DNA from 2 places in the Arthrobacter sp. KNU-44 genome. Region 1 is predicted to be linked to the other one. Evidence: riboswitches for the same ligand, from Rfam matches in the RefSeq annotation. Region 1 holds a riboswitch; the other holds the start of a gene.
What was found. A riboswitch is a leader RNA that binds a small molecule or an ion and turns the genes downstream of it on or off. The one in region 1 is predicted to bind cyclic di-AMP.
Positions count from the first base shown of each region.

Region 2: another riboswitch for cyclic di-AMP. It lies ahead of ACSVHC_RS08050 (aggregation-promoting factor C-terminal-like domain-containing protein); the one in region 1 lies ahead of ACSVHC_RS06330 (M23 family metallopeptidase).

Region 1 covers NZ_JBPXNG010000002.1:1,203,221-1,211,945, forward strand. Annotated here, with positions in the region: gene mobA (molybdenum cofactor guanylyltransferase) at 1-476, opposite strand, end outside; gene ACSVHC_RS06320 (HNH endonuclease) at 514-1,014, opposite strand; gene ACSVHC_RS06325 (NlpC/P60 family protein) at 1,335-2,102, opposite strand; cyclic di-AMP (ydaO/yuaA leader) riboswitch at 2,108-2,275, opposite strand; gene ACSVHC_RS06330 (M23 family metallopeptidase) at 2,421-3,239, opposite strand; cyclic di-AMP (ydaO/yuaA leader) riboswitch at 3,242-3,449, opposite strand; gene ACSVHC_RS06335 (metal-dependent transcriptional regulator) at 3,576-4,271, opposite strand; gene serC (phosphoserine transaminase) at 4,520-5,650, shown strand; gene ACSVHC_RS06345 (MFS transporter) at 5,673-7,019, opposite strand; gene ACSVHC_RS06350 (DUF3027 domain-containing protein) at 7,064-7,555, opposite strand; gene ACSVHC_RS06355 (cold-shock protein) at 7,563-7,946, opposite strand; gene ACSVHC_RS06360 (hypothetical protein) at 8,191-8,406, shown strand; gene ACSVHC_RS06365 (helicase-associated domain-containing protein) at 8,456-8,725, shown strand, end outside.
Region 2 covers NZ_JBPXNG010000002.1:1,566,860-1,575,584, reverse strand. Annotated here, with positions in the region: gene ACSVHC_RS08065 (ArnT family glycosyltransferase) at 1-1,617, opposite strand, end outside; gene ACSVHC_RS08060 (ArnT family glycosyltransferase) at 1,624-3,669, opposite strand; gene ACSVHC_RS08055 (glycosyltransferase) at 3,666-5,033, opposite strand; gene ACSVHC_RS08050 (aggregation-promoting factor C-terminal-like domain-containing protein) at 5,194-5,943, opposite strand; cyclic di-AMP (ydaO/yuaA leader) riboswitch at 5,946-6,119, opposite strand; gene ACSVHC_RS08045 (sensor histidine kinase) at 6,284-7,762, opposite strand; gene ACSVHC_RS08040 (response regulator transcription factor) at 7,775-8,515, opposite strand.

The DNA of each region.
Region 1 (8,725 bases):
CGGTAGATGCCGAGCAGCGGCTGCCTCCGGCCGTCGGCGGATACGGACATGACCCCTTCCGCTTCCTCGTGGCCTGCAAGTTCCCGAAGCAGGACCGGAACCGCGGCGGCCGCCAGGGGCATATCGCAGGCCAGGACCAGGACCCAGGGCGCGTGTTCCGGGGACGGGCTCACGCCGTTTTGCCCTTCGGCGTCTTGCCCTTCGCCGTCTTGCGCTACTCCGTCTTGCCCTAGGGCGAGGAGTCCGGCGGCGATCGCGGCTGCCGGTCCGGCGTAGGGCGGGTCCTCCCGTGCGGTCAGTGTGCCGTCCGGCAAAGTGCCGGGATCCGGCCCGACGACGACGACCCTCCCGGCGCCGCGGGAAGCCGCGACGGCACGCTGAAGGAGGGTGGCGCCGTCGTACCTCAACTGGGCTTTGGGCACGCCGCCGAGGCGGGAGGACTTGCCACCCGCCAATATCACCGCATCAAAGTCCACCCGCCCAGATTACCCGGGAAGCAGGCTCAATTCCGGTTCAGGCCGCCGATTCGGGCAGGAGGAAGGGATCCCATGCGGGCGCAGGTTTCTCAAGCTCCTTGATTTGCCAGATAGTCCCGGTGGGCGCCGCCGGAGTGAACCTCAGTTTCCAGCCCATCTCGGCCGGAGTGTGGTCACTCTTGGCGTTGTTGCAGCGCAAGCACGCTGCCACCAGGTTTTCCCAGGAATCCGCGCCGCCCCTGGATTTGGGGTGGACGTGGTCAATGGTGTGCGCTGCTTTCCCGCAATACGCGCAACGGTGACCGTCGCGGCGCAAGACGCCGCGGCGTGTAACCGCCGTGATGGTGTTGTACCTCGGCCGGATGTAGCGATTGAGCAGAATCACGGAGGGACGTCCGAGAATCTCCTGTGGCCCGACGACAGGCTCGTCGCCTTCGGCCACTACGCTCGCTTTTCCGGTGAGCACAAGGACCAGCGCCCGGCGGAAGGTTACTACCGCCAGCGGTTCATATCCAGCATTCAGAACGAGTGTGCGCATGCACGTACCTCTTCACGGCCGCACCCGTCAGGGGCGCGAGGGCCGGCTGCCCTCTGCATGTACGGGCTGTGGATCGACAACCTAAGAGTAAACACCCGGAGGCCAGATCAACGAATCCTTGCGGGAGTTCCAGCGCGGTGTCGGTCAAAGTTCATGTGCCGGACACATGGCCGGAACCTTTCACGCACCTGGGGGCTACTCCTCGAATCGTCCCTTTGAGACTGCCTGGAGCAGTGATTTAGCGCATGCTGGTTAAAACAGAACATCCCCGCCGGCGGACCAGCGGGGATGTTCCAGTGAAGCTATGTAGCCGGAGCTATCTAGCCACCAACGCGGATGAAGACCGGGCCGGAGCCAACGTTGACGCTGTAAAGGGCGGTGGTGCCACCGTTCCAGCCGCCGTGGACTGCCATGCCGTTGCCGACGTAAACGGCGATGTGGGCCATGCCCATGCCACCGTTCTGGTAGTAGACCAAGTCGCCCGGCTGCGCTTCAGCAGCGCTGACCGTGCGGCCAAGGGAGAGGTAGTCTGCCGGCCAGCCGTGGAAGTTGATCCCAACGGCGGCCAGGGAGTTCGAAGCCAGGGCGGTGCAGTCCTGGGCAACGCCAAGCTGTGCGTAAGCTGCGGCAGCAATCGCTGCGCCCTTGCCGCTGGCAACTTTCGTGGCGGGTGAAACAGCAGCGGTGACAGAGAGCGTCGAGGAGCCGGTAGCGGCACCCGTTGCAGCCTGCGTGGCAACCGGAGCAGCTTCCTGCGTGGCAACCGGAGCTGCGACAACCGGAGCAGCTTCGGTGGAGACCGCCGGGCGCTCGTACTTGATGGCGACGGACGAGTCAGCCGAAATGCTGGCTTGGGCGATGGACTGGACTTCCAGGGCGGAGGTCGAAGTGGACTCGCGGGGGACGTTGGTTTCTGCAGCGTTGGCTGCGATACCGCTAGTAAGCACCAGACCGGAAGCAGCTGCGATAACCGCTGCCTGACGGCCTACGCCACCGGCGTTGCTGCCGACAGTCTTAGCGATAACGGCAAGCGAGTTGGTCTTGGTGACCGCGGCACGGTGGCGCGCAACAGTAGAGCGTGAAGACACGTTAAGAGGCCTCTCCCTATGCCCGCGAGGTAAGCTGTCGGATTCGGATGGGAGTCATCCGGCCACACTTCTCCCTCTCGGAAGTTGTGCGACTTAACCCCAAGGCCATCGGTGAAGATGACCAAAAGTTGGGTCCCCCGCCTCTGCCAGACGATGTTTTGCGAACGGAACCTCGAGCAGTGGCAGAGCTAGGCAATCCACTCGAGTGCATCAACTCTCTAAAAGTTGATGCGTCTTAGACGGTACATGAGTTTTGATTGAATGTCACATTCAGGTCACGGAGCGTGACAAGCATGCGAGAGGCTTCCATCGGATTGGCTACAGCCAGCCCAGGGGGTCAACGACGTCGCCGTTGACCATGACTTCAAAGTGGAGGTGGCAGCCCGTGGAGGCGCCGGTGGTGCCGCTCAATGCGATGACATCGCCGCGGCTGACCGTCTGGCCCACCTGGACGTTGAAGGACGACAAATGGTTGTACGTGGTTTCCAGGCCGTTGCCGTGGTCCACCACAATGCGGTTTCCGCCGCCATACGGATGCCAGCCGGCGAAAGTGACCTTGCCGGCCGCGGCAGCATGGACCTGGGTGCCGCACTGGGCCACGAAGTCCTGGCCTCTATGGAACTCTCCCAAGCCGCCCGTGATGGGATTCACGCGGTAGCCGAAAGGCGAGGCCGTTGTCAGGGCGTCGAGAGGCGCCCCCAGGGTGCCCTTGGATGACGACGTCTTGATAGTGCCGACGGACTGCGCGCTCAGGAGCTGCTTGAGCTTGCTGTCCGGATCGGCAGTGGTGGAAACCGCAGCACGGCTGAAGTCGATCGTGGCGCTTGCCGCGGCCGGAATCTCAGGCTGGGTGCCCACTGCCAAGGCGGTTTGGTTTGACTCGGGCGTGGCCGTCATAGCGCCGGCGCCCGGCAAGGCGACCGTCAGGATGAGGCCTGTAGCGGCAAGGGCCACTCCGGCCTTCTGTCCTGCTCCGCTTGCGGCGGCGAACTCGGCCATCTGCCGCAAGGGACCCTTGCGGCGACGAAGTTCGCGATGGGGATCGCGGGGCCTGTCGTGCTCGACGGCGCTTGCGCTCCGCAGCACAGCAGTAGGACCGGACGCGCGCCTGCGGCCCCTGGTGTTCTGCGTGGTCAAGGTTTTCCTCTCTGGCAAGCCTGCGAAGTTAGCTGTCGGATTCGGGCCAGAGAGATCGTGGACCCGGTCCGTGCGAAGGGCACGAAACGCAAGGTACCCGGAGGGGCCTTGCGCTGTTTGCACTTCCGCTACGGACTTCACCCCAAGGCCGTCTTTCGACAGCCAATGGTGGTTCCTCCGTTTCTGCCAGTGAATGGACTAATCCACCTGATCCGCTGGCAGAACTCGGCTTCGGATCAGGTAACGCTTTGGTATCGGCGCCAGTATTTAACTATAGGGGATCAAGCCCCCGCGGTAATAATTTCGTTATATTTGCCAACCGCATCGGCGGGCCAGCTAGGCGACCGTGACAAAAACGTGCGAGGCAACCTCGGGCGGCAGCTCCAATGCGCCGTCGATATTGGGCACGCGAACGGAGATGTACTCCCCCACACGTTCCAGGGAAACCCTGGCGCCGGGGCGGATTCCGCCCTCGTCCAGCTGCACCAGAAGTTCAGGCTCCACCTGGATCGGTTCAGCCAGTCGACTGACGGTGACCCTGTTTTCAGGTGAGTATTCGTTCATCGCGTCAAGTAGATTGACCACGCCATCGGTAAAGGCGTGGGACGCGACTCCGCCCAGCGCTTCGAGTCCGGGAATGGGGTTGCCGTAAGGCGATTCCGTGGGGTGGTCAAGCAGTTCATAGAGCCGCCGTTCCACGCGCTCACTCATGACATGCTCCCAGCGGCATGCTTCATCGTGGACGTAGGCCCAGTCCAGTCCAATCACATCTGCCAGGAGCCGTTCGGCGAGCCGGTGCTTGCGCATGACCTCGGTGGCGCGTTTCCGGCCCGTTTCAGTCAGCTCAAGGTGCCTGTCGTTGGACACAATCACCAGACCGTCGCGCTCCATCCGTCCGATCGTCTGGGAAACGGTTGGGCCGGAGTGCCGCAAGCGCTCGGCGATGCGTGCGCGAAGAGCCACGATGTTCTCTTCTTCAAGCTCCAAAATGGTCCGAAGATACATCTCAGTGGTATCGATCAGATCCGTCATCCAGCTCAGCTCCTCGAGCGCAGTATCTAGCGTATTTTCGCCAGCTCCAAGCTTAGCTTATTTGGAATTACTCCGGATAATTCCGGCGCTTGACCCGAGCCAGCCGACCAAGTGCTTTCCACGTGGCGGACTATGACAGCTTCGGTTCTGCCCCCGCCTGCGGCTTCAGGCAGAATTGGGGAGTCGAAGGGGCAGCTTGCCACCTGCCACGACCCATCTAGGCCGCTACTTCACCATTGGAGCATCCCGTGAGCGACAACAGCATCACTATCCCCGCCGATTTGCTGCCCAAGGACGGCCGCTTCGGCGCCGGGCCCTCCAAGGTCCGCCCGGAGCAGATCGAGGCCCTTTCCGCCGCCTCGACGACGATCCTCGGCACCTCCCACCGCCAGGCGCCCGTCAAGAACCTGGTGGGCTCCGTCCGGGAGGGACTCAGCCAGTTCTTCCGTGCGCCCGAGGGCTACGAGGTGATCCTCGGCGTCGGAGGCTCCACCGCGTTCTGGGACGTCGCCAGCTTCGGCCTGGTCGAGAAGAAGGCCCAGCACCTCTCTTTCGGTGAGTTCGGTTCCAAGTTCGCTTCGGCAACCAACAAGGCACCTTTCCTTGAAGCTTCGTCCATCATCAAGTCTGAGCCTGGCACCCGGCCGGTTTCACAGGCCGAAGCAGGCGTGGACGTATACGCATGGCCGCAGAACGAGACTTCGACGGGCGTGGCCGCTCCGGTCAAGCGGGTTCAGGGCAGTGACGACGGCGCCTTGGTCCTGGTGGATGCGACGTCCGCAGCCGGCGGCCTGGATGTTGATGTTGCCGAAGCTGACGTCTATTACTTCGCCCCGCAGAAGAACTTTGCGTCCGACGGCGGCCTGTGGCTGGGACTCTTCTCCCCCGCCGCCCTGGAGCGCGCGGCCCGCATCAAGGCAAGCGGCCGCTGGATCCCCGATTTCCTCGACCTGCAGACGGCTATCGACAACTCGAAGCTCAACCAGACCTACAACACCCCGTCCCTGTCCACTTTGGTGACGTTGGATGCCCAGGTCCAGTGGCTCAACAAGAATGGCGGCCTGGACTTCGCTTCCGGACGCACCGCGGACTCCGCAGGCCGGATCTATGACTGGGCAGAGGCTTCCGAGTACGCCACCCCGTTCGTCGCGAAGGCAGAGGACCGCTCCAATGTCATTGCCACGATCGATTTCGACGACTCGATCGATGCCGCGGCCATCGCCAAGGTGCTGCGCGCCAACGGGGTCGTGGACACGGAGCCGTACCGCAAGCTGGGCCGCAACCAGCTCCGCATCGCTACCTTCGTTGCCATCGAGCCGGACGACGTCTCTGCGTTGCTCGCCAGCATCGACTTCGTGGTGGGCGAACTGAAGAAGTAACGGACCTGCCGCGTTCCCGCAGTCAGGACTGGTCGGCGTCGTCCGGGAGAGGATCCCGGGCGGCGCTGGCCTCTTTAACGGCGCTAGCCTCATTAACAGCGCCACTGGCGCCTTGGGACTCGATGCGGAAGAACCGCATGCCGCGGGCGCTGCTATCGAAACGGAGCCGCAGCTGGCGGGCGCGGATGATCCACACGATGCCGACGACGGCGGTGCTGGCGCCCGCGCCGGCGGCCACGCCCACAGCCCATCGGGGTCCGGCCACGTTGGACACCCAGCCGACGAACGGTGCTCCGATGGGCGTTCCACCCATGAAGATGGCCATGTAGAGTGCCATGACCCTGCCGCGCATGACAGGTTCCGTGGTGGACTGCACGTAGCCGTTGGCGCTCGTGATCATGGTCAGGGCAAACAGTCCGCAGGGAATCAGCGCCAAGGCGAACATGGTGTAGTTCGGCGCCAGGGCAGCCAGTCCGCTCGCAAGGCCGAACCCGCCAGCCGCCGCGAAGATGAGCCGCATCCGTGGCCGCCCTCGCCGGGCGGAAAGCAATGCTCCTGCGACGGACCCGATCGCCATGACCGAGTTGAGCAGCCCGAATGCCCCCGCGTCCATGCCGAACTCCGTGCCGACCATGGCCGCGATGAAGAGGACGAAGTTCAGGCCGAACGTGCCCATGATGAAAATTGCGACCAGGACAACCACAATGTCCGCGCGGTTGCGGACATAGCGAAGCCCCTCACGGATGCGGCCCTTGCCAGCGGCGGCCCGGGGTTGGACGCGTAAGGAGGCGAGGGGGATGGCCCGGATCGCGCCAAGCATTGCGAGGAAGGTCAGGGTATTGATCATGAATACCCAGCCCGGCCCCACCGCGACCGTCAACACGCCGGCCACGGCGGGACCGATCATGCGGGCGACGTTGAAGGATGCGCTGTTCAACGCAACGGCGTTGGAAAGATAGTCATCCTTGACCAGCTCCGACACGAACGTCTGGCGAACCGGGGCGTCAAGTGCCGAGACGACGCCAAGCAGGAGCGCGAACACGTAGACATGCCACAACTGCGCTGCACCGCTCAGCACCAGGAGTCCCAGGCCAGTGCTCAGGACCGCCATGGCCGTTTGGGTCATGACCAGGAGCCTGCGCCGGCTGTAGCGGTCGGCAAGCAGTCCGGCCCATGGGGCCAGGAAAAGCTGCGGACCCAGTTGGAGGGCCAAGGTCACGCCCATCGCGCCGGCATCGTGGTTGCTCAGATGGGCGAAAACCAGCCAATCCTGGGCCGTCCGTTGCATCCACGTGCCGATATTGGAAATAAGGGCACCGATGAACCAAATGCGGTAGTTAAGGACACCGAGCGATTTGAAGGTGGACATCAGTTTCCACCTTCAGGGAATTCACTCGCCGGGTCCGCCAAGGGCTAGTCAGCCTCGATGTCGTCGGCGTCGTCGTTCTCTTGGTCGTCACCGGAGGCGGCGACGTCCTCATCGGAGGGGCCACCGTCGTCGTCCGCGTCAACGGGAACGTCAGCTTCCTCCGCCAACTCTTCGGCCGCGGTCGCCTCGTCCTCCGGACGGACGCGCTTTGCCCAAGGCACCCATTCCGGGGCGAGGATGGAGTCCTCCGAAGGCAGCAGGCCAAGCTCGCTGACCGTGACCACTTTGGAGCGCGAGTTGCGGGTCACGACGGCGTACCACTGCCACCCGCCGTAGCCGGCCAGCCGCGATTCGAACAAGTGCGTGACCACGCGTTCGCCCTCGGAACGCGCGGCAATGTGCGGTCCGATTTCGGCCGGCTTGGCGATGGTCTCCACCGCGTTGCGGGCGACGTCGACGGCGGCCGCCAGGAAAGCGTCCGGCTTGCCGACGCGCCACACAGGAAGGCCGGTGCGGGGTTTCGCCGTTGATGTCATGGCAGGTTTAGGCTTCCAGCTCGTCGGCAACCTTGCGCAGGGCTGCGGCGATGGCCTTGCCCTTGGCGCCTTCAGGGTACTTACCGGCGGACAACGTGCCGGAGAGGTTGTCCAGGACAGATACGAGGTCCTGGACTACCGGAGCGAGCTCGCGGGCATTCATGCGCTTGGCTTTGGCGATGGAAGGCAACTTATCCAGCACGCGGAGTCCCAGCGCCTGGGCGCCCCGGCGACCGTCGGCGACGCCGAACTCAACCCGGGTGCCCGCCTTGAGATCCGCTACCCCTTCGGGCAGCGCGGATTTGGGCAGAAATACTTCCTGGCCGTCCTCTGCTGCGAGGAATCCGAAGCCTTTTTCCTTGTCATACCACTTGACCTTGCCGGTGGGCACGTAATCAACCTTCTTCGTTCTTACTTGCGAGACACGGCCGGCGCGCCACCGCATCCGCAGGATACTGCGGGAATAGGGGTAACTGCCTTGACCGTGTTGGTCTGTTGCTTCAAGGTTATCCTGCCCGGCAGCGGATTCGCGCTTTGAGACCCCCACAGGCAGGTCCTGCCGCCTTTTGTACGCAACGGAACTGCGCCCTGGCCTGGAACCGGGGATGCGGCCCGGGACTGTTAGCGTTGCTTCCATGATTCCCCACGACTTCCGCCGCCCGCTCACCATCGTTGCCGCAGTCGTCGCAGTCCTTTCCCTGGCGGCCGTCGCTGCCGTGATGGCGGTCGCTTTCGCCGGTGGAGTGGCACCGGCCTGGGTCACGTCCACCGCCCTCTACGGGCTGCCGCTCGCCTTCATTTTGATGGCCGCGTTGGTAGTTGACTCTGTGCGGGCACGGCGTCGTCAATGAGCAGCCGGAAAGCCCGACGGCGGACCCGGCTGGCTGTAACGTTGAATTGATGTCCCTTATTCGCGCGCTCAGCAAGGAACTGGAAGCGCGCAGCGATGATTCGCTGCGGGCCCTGTTTGCCGCGCGGCCGGACCTCATCTCCCCCGTGGTCCCGGACTTCGCTGCACTCGCGGCGCGGGCAAGTGCCCGGGTCAGCGTGCAGCGCGCCCTGGAACGGCTCAACAAACCGGAGATGCAAGTACTCGAGACGCTCCACCTGTGCACCAACACCGACACCGGCCACAGCGTCTCGGCGGCGGGGCTGAAGAAGTGCATCAAC
Region 2 (8,725 bases), 360 kb from region 1:
CCGGCCGCCGAAACCACCTGCTCCGAAGCCGCCGAACGTAATCGTTGGACCTGCGCTGGGGATCGCGCCGCTGTGCGTCACGGAGGCGGTGGAGATCGAGTACGCCAGGGGGCCGGCGAGGGAGGCCACGAGCGCGAGTACCGCCGTCGTGCGCTGAAGGATGCGGGAGGCGAGGCGTCCCGAGAGCAGCAGCCCGGCCGCGGCTGCCAAGGCGCCAAAGAGCACCGCCCAGCGCAGCCACGGACCATACACGGTGGTGCTGCCCAAGAGGCCGAAGGCCGTGAATCCCGCTGCGGCCACTGCTGCGGCGAGCATGACCGCGGCGACGAGCTGCGCGCGGTGCTGCCACAAAAGCGCACCGCCCAGGCCCGCGAGCCCGGCGATGCCCGGAGCCAGGGCTACTCCGTAATAGGGATGGATGATGCCCGCCATGAAGCTGAATACCAGTCCGGTGACAAGGACCCACGAGCCCCACACGATCACCGAAGCCCGGACGGAATCCGTACGCGGGGCACGGCGGCCCAGCCACAGCAGCCCGGCCCCGAGGACCAACACGGAGGGCAGGAGCCACGCGATCTGGCCGCCGAACTCGCTGTTGAACATGCGGAACAGCCCGGGAACTCCCCAGCCGTTGCCGCCTCCCACGCTGCCGGTCTCCTGGCCGCTGAGCCTGCCCAGGCCGTTGTAACCGAGCGTCAGTTCCAGGATCGAGTTGTTCTGGGAGCCGCCGATGTACGGCCGCATGTTCGCGGGAATGAGTTCGACGACGGCGAGCCACCAGCCGGCCGAGACCACCATGGCCGCCCCCGCCCCAAGCAGTCGAAGCAGGCGGCGCCCCACTCCGCCCGGCGCCGCAACCACATACGCCACCGCAAATCCAGGAACCACCAGAAGGACCTGGAGTTGCTTGGTCAGGAAACCGAAGCCCAGGAACACTCCCGCCAGCAGGAGCCAACGCAACTTGTTGTCCTGGACGGACCGAAGCGTGGCGTAGCCGGCGGCCGTCATGAGCAGCACCAGCAGGGCGTCCGGGTTGTTGAACCTGAACATGAGGGTGGCAACCGGCGTGATGGCCATGACGACGGCGGCCAGCAGCCCGGCCCGGTGGGCGAGCCGCCGATCGCCGGTGGCGGGGGCCGCGGCCCGCCGGACTGCCAGATAAAGCAGCCATGCCGTCGCAACACCCATGAGTGCCTCGGGAACCAGGATGCTCCAGGAGCTTAGCCCGAAGATCCTTACCGAGAGGCCCATGATCCAGAGCGACGCAGGAGGCTTGTCCACCGTGATGGAGTTGGCCGCGTCGGAGGATCCGAAGAACCACGCGGCCCAATTCTGCGAACCGGCCTGGGCCGCGGCCGAATAGAACGGGTTGGCCCAGCCGGAAGCGCCGAGGTTCCAGAGATACAGGACCGCAGTTGCAAGGAGGACAATGCCGAGCTCCACGCCGTGACGCAGGGCATGCGGGCCATGGTTGGGGCGGGACTCTCGGGTCAGGCCCGGCCGAGCGCGGCCGTCCCCTCCCCGGGGAGCGGCCGTTTCCGTAGGATCCACCAACCGCGACGGCGGAGACGACTGCCCTGCCTTGGAGTCCGTGTCTGTGGAATAGGAAGTGGTCATCGGAATCTACTTTGTCAGCTTGTAGACGGTGGAGCCGCCCACAGTCTGGGCTTGGAAGTTGGCCTGTACCCAGGAGGCTACCTCGGAATTGCCGCCCTGGCCTCCGAATCCGCCGCCGCCACCCATGCCTCCTCCTGCGATGTAGTAGCCGATCTGTCCCTTCGCCACCATGTCCTGGAATTGTGCCAGCGTGGGGTAGGGATCTCCGCCGTTCCAGCCACCGAGTGCGATCACATTGGTGTTCGTCGCGAGCTCAAGGCTCGCGGCTTGGGTGGCACCGGAGACGATCGCCGACCACTTCGTGTTGGTGGATGTCAGCAGCGCGGTCAGTCCGGCGTCGGCCGTTCCCTCGGAACCGGGTCCTCCCGCCTGACCCGCGCCGCCGGTTGCGCCGAACCCTCCAGCACGGTTTCCGAAGCCGCCCATCGCGGAACCGCTGGGTCCCGACGTCGGGATGGAACCGGAGTGCGCGGTAGCCGCCGTCGCGAGCGTCCACGCCGCGGTTCCGAGGCCGCCTGCCAGAAGGGAAACGACGACGACGGCCGCAGCCGCTGCGTTCCGGAACCGGCCCGCCGGCCGCAGTGAGTCGAGGCGAAGCAGGATTGCCGCGGCCGCCACGACGCCCAGGACGACGATCACGATGCGCAACCACGGAAGCCATGAGGCGTCGCGGCCCAGGAGCACCGCGGACCAGGCCGAACTACCGAGGATTACCGCGGCCAGGACGATCCTGGCCGGCCAATACCCGCGGCCGCGCCACAGCTCAACGCTGCCAATGCCCACCAAGGCTGCGATTGCCGGTGCGAGAGCTACCGCGTAGTAGGGGTGGACGATGCCGCTCATGAAGCTGAAGACGCCAGCCGTGACCAGAAGCCAGCCGCCCCAGAGAATGAGCGCGGAACGGGTGCGGGAGGCCCGCGCTTCCCGGCGGGTGAACCACAGGCCGGCTGCCAGCAGAATCAGCGCAGCAGGGAGAAGCCAGGAGACCTCGGCGCCGAAGCTCGTGCCAAACATGCGGGCGATCCCGGCAGCTCCACCGAAACCGCTGTTGCCGCCACCGCCGCCGAACCCGCCGAGGCCGCCCCCTGCAGGGGCGCCGCCTCCGCCGGGCGTCCCTTCGCCCGAGCCGGTGATGCGGGACAGCCCGTTGTAGCCGAACGTCAGCTCAAGGAAACTGTTGGTTTGCGAACCTGCCATGTAAGGACGTGCTGAAGCAGGGGTCAGCTGGAACAGAGCGACATAACTGCCGGCCACTACTGCGATACCGGCCAATGCGCCGAGCAGGTGCAGCAACCTCCGCCGCAACGGGGTGGGTGCGGCCCAGAGGTACGCGAGTCCCAGTCCTGGAACGATCAGGAAACCCTGCAGCATTTTGCTCAGGAACGCGAGGCCCACCACGGCGCCGGCTGCGGCTAGCCACTTCCAGCCTGCCCGTTCGATGGCACGGGTAGTGAAATAGGCCGCGAGTACCAGGCACAGGGTCAGCATGGCGTCGGGATTGTTGAAGCGGAACATGAGCGCCGCCACCGGGGTCAGTGCCAAAGCGCCGCCGGCAAACAAGCCAGCGCCTGGTCCGGAGACCCGCTTGACTGTCAAATAGAGGAAGCCGACGGCGGCGGCGCCCATCAACGCCTCGGGAACCAGCATGCTCAGGGGCGAGAAGCCGAAGATCCGGCCCGCCAAAGCAGGGATCCACAATGAAGCCGGGGGCTTGTCGACGGTGATGGCATTGCCGGCGTCGAGGGAACCGAACAGAAACGCGGTCCAGTCCTTGGTGCCGGCCTGGATGGCCGCGGCGTAGAAGGAGTTTCCGTAGCCGGTGGCCGCGAGGTTCCAGAGATACAGGAAGGCGGTGGCTACGAGGAGCCCGGCAGCGGATGGCCGCACCCAGCGGGGCTGCCGGCCAAAGGCGTATCGCGTCCAGCGGGGCGTGGCATCGGGGGTTGCGGGGCCGGTCGAGTGACGGCCCGGCGGTGCCGGGGCGGTCCCGACGGCGGCAGGAAGCTCGGCACCTGCCGGGCCCGTGCTTGCAGGAGTGATCGTGGAGGTCATGATGCTGCCGTTTCTGTGCGAGGTTTGGCTTGTGTGGTGGGTGCAGTTGCCTGCGCAGCAGGCTGCCGAAAGACCCAAAGTCGGAACAACAGGAAGCGGACCGCAGTGGCGGCGAGGTTCGCTGCGACCACGGTGAGGAGCTCGCCCCAGCGGTCCGGCGTCGTCGTGCTGTGCACCAAGGCGAGTGCCCCGGAGGTGAGTGCGAGGCCGATCCCGAACACAATCAGCCCCTCGAAGTGGTGCCGAACGGGATTGCCGCCCTGGATGCCGAAGGTGAAGCGCCGGTTGGCGCCGGTATTTGCGATGGCCGTGACGAGCAGCGCCAGGAAGTTGGCCAGCTGCGGGTCCATGAATCCGCGGCAGAACAGGAAGATGAGCACATAGGCGAGGGTGGACGCAGCGCCGATCGCGGTGAACCGGACCAGCTGTCCGAAAAGACTGCTGCGCGGGTTCTGCTCGGCGGTGCGGGACGACGCCGGGAGCGGCCCGCGTGCAAGCGCTGCTCGCAATTCCGGAATGGGGATGCGGCCCGAGACGAGATCCCGGGTGAGCCGGACCATGCCGCGGACGTCGGCCAGGGCGGTGCGTACCACGTCGACGCTAGAATTGGGATCGTCGATCCAGTCAACGGGAACTTCGTGGACCCGGAGGCCGCAGCGTTCGGCGAGGACCAGGAGCTCAGTGTCGAAGAACCACGAGTTGTCCATGGTGTGGGGGAGGATCTGCTGTGCGACGTCTGCCCGGATCGCTTTGAAGCCGCACTGGGCATCGCTGAAGCGGGCGCCCATGAACGAGTGCAGCATCAGGTTGTAGCTGCGCGAAATGAACTCGCGCTTGGGGCCGCGGACAACCCGCGAGTTGCGTGTGAGACGTGTGCCAATCGCGAGGTCCGAATGGCCGGAGATGAGCGGCGCCAAAAGGGGCGCCAGTGCGGCGAGGTCCGTGGAAAGATCCACGTCCATGTACGCCAGAACCGGCGACGGCGATGCGAGCCACACCTTGCGAAGGGCGTTGCCGCGTCCCTTCTCCTCAAGATGGACAACCGCGAGCTCAGGCAGTTCCCTGGCCACGCGCTCCGCGATTTTCAAGGTGCTGTCCGTGCTCGCGTTGTCCGCCACTGTGATGCGGAAGCCATGCGGGAAGGATTCGCGCAAATGGCCGTGTAGCCTGCGCAGGCACTCTTCGAGGTCGCGCTCCTCGTTGAAGACGGGGATGGTGACATCGAGGACGGGGACGGCGGTGTGGGTGTCCACCGGGGCACGCCGTCCGCTGCGTTGGACGGGGGTCTTAGCCTTGATGGGAAGGCCCGGCGGCACCACCGCGGGGTCCTTCAGGGTTCCGGAGGTGGATTCGATGAGCGTCATGTATCCACAGTGCCGTTGCAGAATATGAAGGCTTTAGGCGGAACCTGTGACGTGGCTGTGGATGCGCCACCCGCGTGGCAATTCACATGCCTGGCCAAAGAACGCAAAGGGCCGCCCCCGAAGGGACGGACCTCGATGTATTTTGCGCGTGGCTCTTGGTTTAGTACCAGTTATGGGCCAAGTGGAAGGACCATGCCGCGGACGGCGATCCGTAGCGTTCCTTGATGTAGTTCAGGCCCCAGCGGATCTGCGTCTGGTAGTTGGTCTGCCAGTCGGCGCCTTCGGACGCCATCTTTTCGGCCGGCAGCGACTGCCCAATGCCGTAAGCGCCACTGGAGGAGTTGGTGGCAGTGGTGCGCCAATCCGATTCCTTGTTCCACAAGGTGATCAGGGCTGACATCTCGCCCTGTCCCCAACCGTAGGAGGGAAGGATGCTTGCGGCATAAGCCTGGGCGCCGGAGGGATCATCGACGGCGACGGGTGCGGCCGGGGCTGCCGGAGCTGCGGGTGCAACGGGGGCAGGGGGTGCCACGGGCGCGGCCGGTGCGGCAGCCTGGGCCGCGACGGCGGCCGGAGCGGGGGCGGGTGCCTGGCTCGGCGTCGGCGTGGCGCTGGCCTTGGGGCTCGCGCTCGCCGACGGCGTGGCTGTGGCCGACGGCGTGGCTGAGTGGTCTGCCGTGCGGGATTCGGACGTGCGGGTCATGTCCTGGGTATTGATGGCTTGACCGGCGGCCTGGGTGGCGGCACCTGCACCGAGGAACACGGCAACGACGCCGGCAACAACTGCCATGCGCTGGCCGGTGCCGAGGTTCGACGCGGCACGCCTCAAAGTGGAGCGTGACTTGTTATTCCGGGCAGGTTCGCCGCGGTGGCGCGCAACAGGGCGCGACTGATTCCTTGAATCAGACATGGTGATTGCCTCTCGACGCCTGCGGAGTTAGCTGTCGGATTCGGATGAGGTCATCCGGCCGTGGCCACAGCGGAACGTGGCGGTACGGCTTCACCCCTAGGGCTGGCTCAACATGAGCGCTTGCCCGGAGACCTGGGTCCCCCGTCTCTGCCTGGACTGATGGGCACCGGGGAGTGGCAGAGCTCGGCGCCTACCCGGCGGTGGCCGGAATGATCCAGCGCACCCATTCGACGGTACAGGAGGATCTTACTTAAGTCACATTTAGGTAACGGAGATCACGACGTCGGTGCGTCGACTTGCGCTCGCCGCGCACCGGCGTCGCGCCCGCCAGAGCGGCCTTTCAGGCCGTGGCGGTCCTGAGCGCCGGAAGACGCACGGCGAACTCCGTCCGTCCGGGCCGCGAGGCCACTTCGACCGTGCCGCCATGCGCCTGGACAATGGATTCCACGATCGACAAGCCGAGCCCGGACGTGCCCTCGGAACCGGAGCGGGCGGCGTCGGCACGGGCAAAGCGCGAGAAGATCCTGCCTTGGAATTCAGGCGGGATGCCCGGCCCGTTGTCAGTCACGGTCACCACTGCGCTGCCGTCGGCAGAGCGCATGACGCCGGTGACCACGGTGGTTCCCGCCTCCGTGTGTTTACGGGCGTTGGAGAGCAGATTCGCCAAAACCTGGTGGAGTTGAGTGGTGTCGCCGCGGACCGTGAGAGGCTCGTCCGGGAGCTTGAGCTGCCAGATGTGCTCGGGGGCCATGACTTTCTCGTCGCTGACGGTTTCGATCACCAACTGCGTGAGATCCACATCGGTGAACTCGGGGGCCTTCCCTTCGTCCAGCCGGGCCAACAAGAGGAGGTCCTCCACGAGGGTGGTCATGCGTTCCGACTGACTCTGCACCCGGCCCAGCGACTTGCGCCCGTCCTCGGTGAACGTCTCCGTCATGCGCAAGAGCTCGGTGTAGCCGCGGATGGCGGTCAGCGGAGTGCGCAGCTCGTGTGAAGCGTCGGCCACGAACTGGCGCACCTTTGTTTCGCTTTGCTGGCGCGCCTCTAGGGCGCTGGACACGTTGTCCAACATCAAGTTCAAAGCGTGGCCGACGCTTCCCACTTCCGTGCTCGGGTGGGCCGCCGACGCCGGAACGCGCACAGCGAGTGCCACCTCACCGGCGTCGAGCGGAAGCTTCGACACCTTCGTGGCGACGTCGGAGAGCTGCTCCAAGGGGCGCATGGTCCGGCGGATCAGCACGGTTCCGGCCAGCCCGATCAGGACCAGTCCGCCCAAGGAAACCAGCACCATGGTCCAGACGAGTGAGGCCTCGGTGTCCTCTTTCGAGGCGAGCGGCAGCCCCGTGATGACAACATCGCCGTAGGGAGTTTCGGTGGCCACCAGCCGGTAGCCGCCATTGGACAGGGTGCGATCAACCGGGCGGCCATCGGAGGGGAGCGCCGACAGGATTCGAGCGTCGCTGGGCGACAACGGCGCACGGGTGGCATCAGAGGACAGGAATCCAGCATCGGTGCTCACCTGACCTGCGAGAATACGCGCATTCAGGGTGCCGATGCTTTGGCCCCGGGGGTCCAAGGGGTCCGGTCGGCCGCCAGGGTTGCCTTGCGGCGGGCGGCCATGGGAGGCCTGCGCCAATTGCTGGTCCAGCTGTTTCGTGAGGAACACATCCATGGAGGCGTAGCTGACCACACCGACGGCACCGCAAATGGCCACGAGGAGTGCCATGGAGAGAAGGATCAAGCGCGTGCGCAAGTGCCAGGTTGAAGGATTGAACCAGCTGTGGTCGGTCTGACGGGGGATACCCGAGAGTGCGGACATTCGGAGCCCCGGCTATTCGGCGGGCTTGATGACGTAGCCTGCTCCGCGCACCGTGTGGATCATGGGCGGGTGGTTGGCCTCGATCTTCTTGCGCAGGTATGAGATGTAAAGCTCCACGATGTTGGCTTGCCCGCCGAAATCGTAGTCCCACACGCGGTCAAGGATCTGGGCCTTGCTGACCACGCGCTTGGGATTCTCCATGAGGTAGCGGAGGAGCTCGAACTGTGTCGCCGTGAGAGGAATGTCTTCGCCTCCGCGAGTAACTTCTCGTGTGTCTACGTTCAGGGTCAAGTCACCTACAACCAGTTCGGCCGTGTCCATCGCCGCCACTCCCGAGCGTTGGACCAGGCGGTGCAGGCGCAGCAGGACTTCCTCCATGCTGAACGGCTTGGTGACATAGTCGTCGCCGCCGGCGGCCAACCCGACGATGCGGTCCTGCACGTCATCCTTCGCCGTGAGGAAGAGCGCAGGCACCTCAGGCGCAAAGGCGCGGATCCTGCCCAGCAGCTCAACGCCGTCGAACCCCGGAAGCATCACATCCAGCACCAGGACATCCGGGCGGAAATCCTTGGCGAGCTTTACCGCAGCGGGACCGTCGCCCGCCACGGCCACCGACCAACCCGCCATGCGCAAGCCCATACTCATGAGCTCGGCGAGGCTGGGTTCGTCGTCCACCACAAGGGCGCGGATTGGAGAACCGTCCGGGTGGCTGAGCTGCGGTAGGTTATTGGTCATGGAGTGCGAGGATGCCATGGGACAACTCTCCAATCTGCCGGTTTGCCAGTGCTTTGCCGTTGCTGTGAGCACCCTGTGAGTCCCAGCCTAGCCACCTGTCGGGAGGTTGTTCCGGTTCCAGCAGAATCCGACACCATACCGAGCGGCAGGTCACAGGCAAGCCTGCAGTTCGACACAGCCAATGCACAGCAAAGAGACTGACGCTGTTTGGGACAAGAACACGCACGA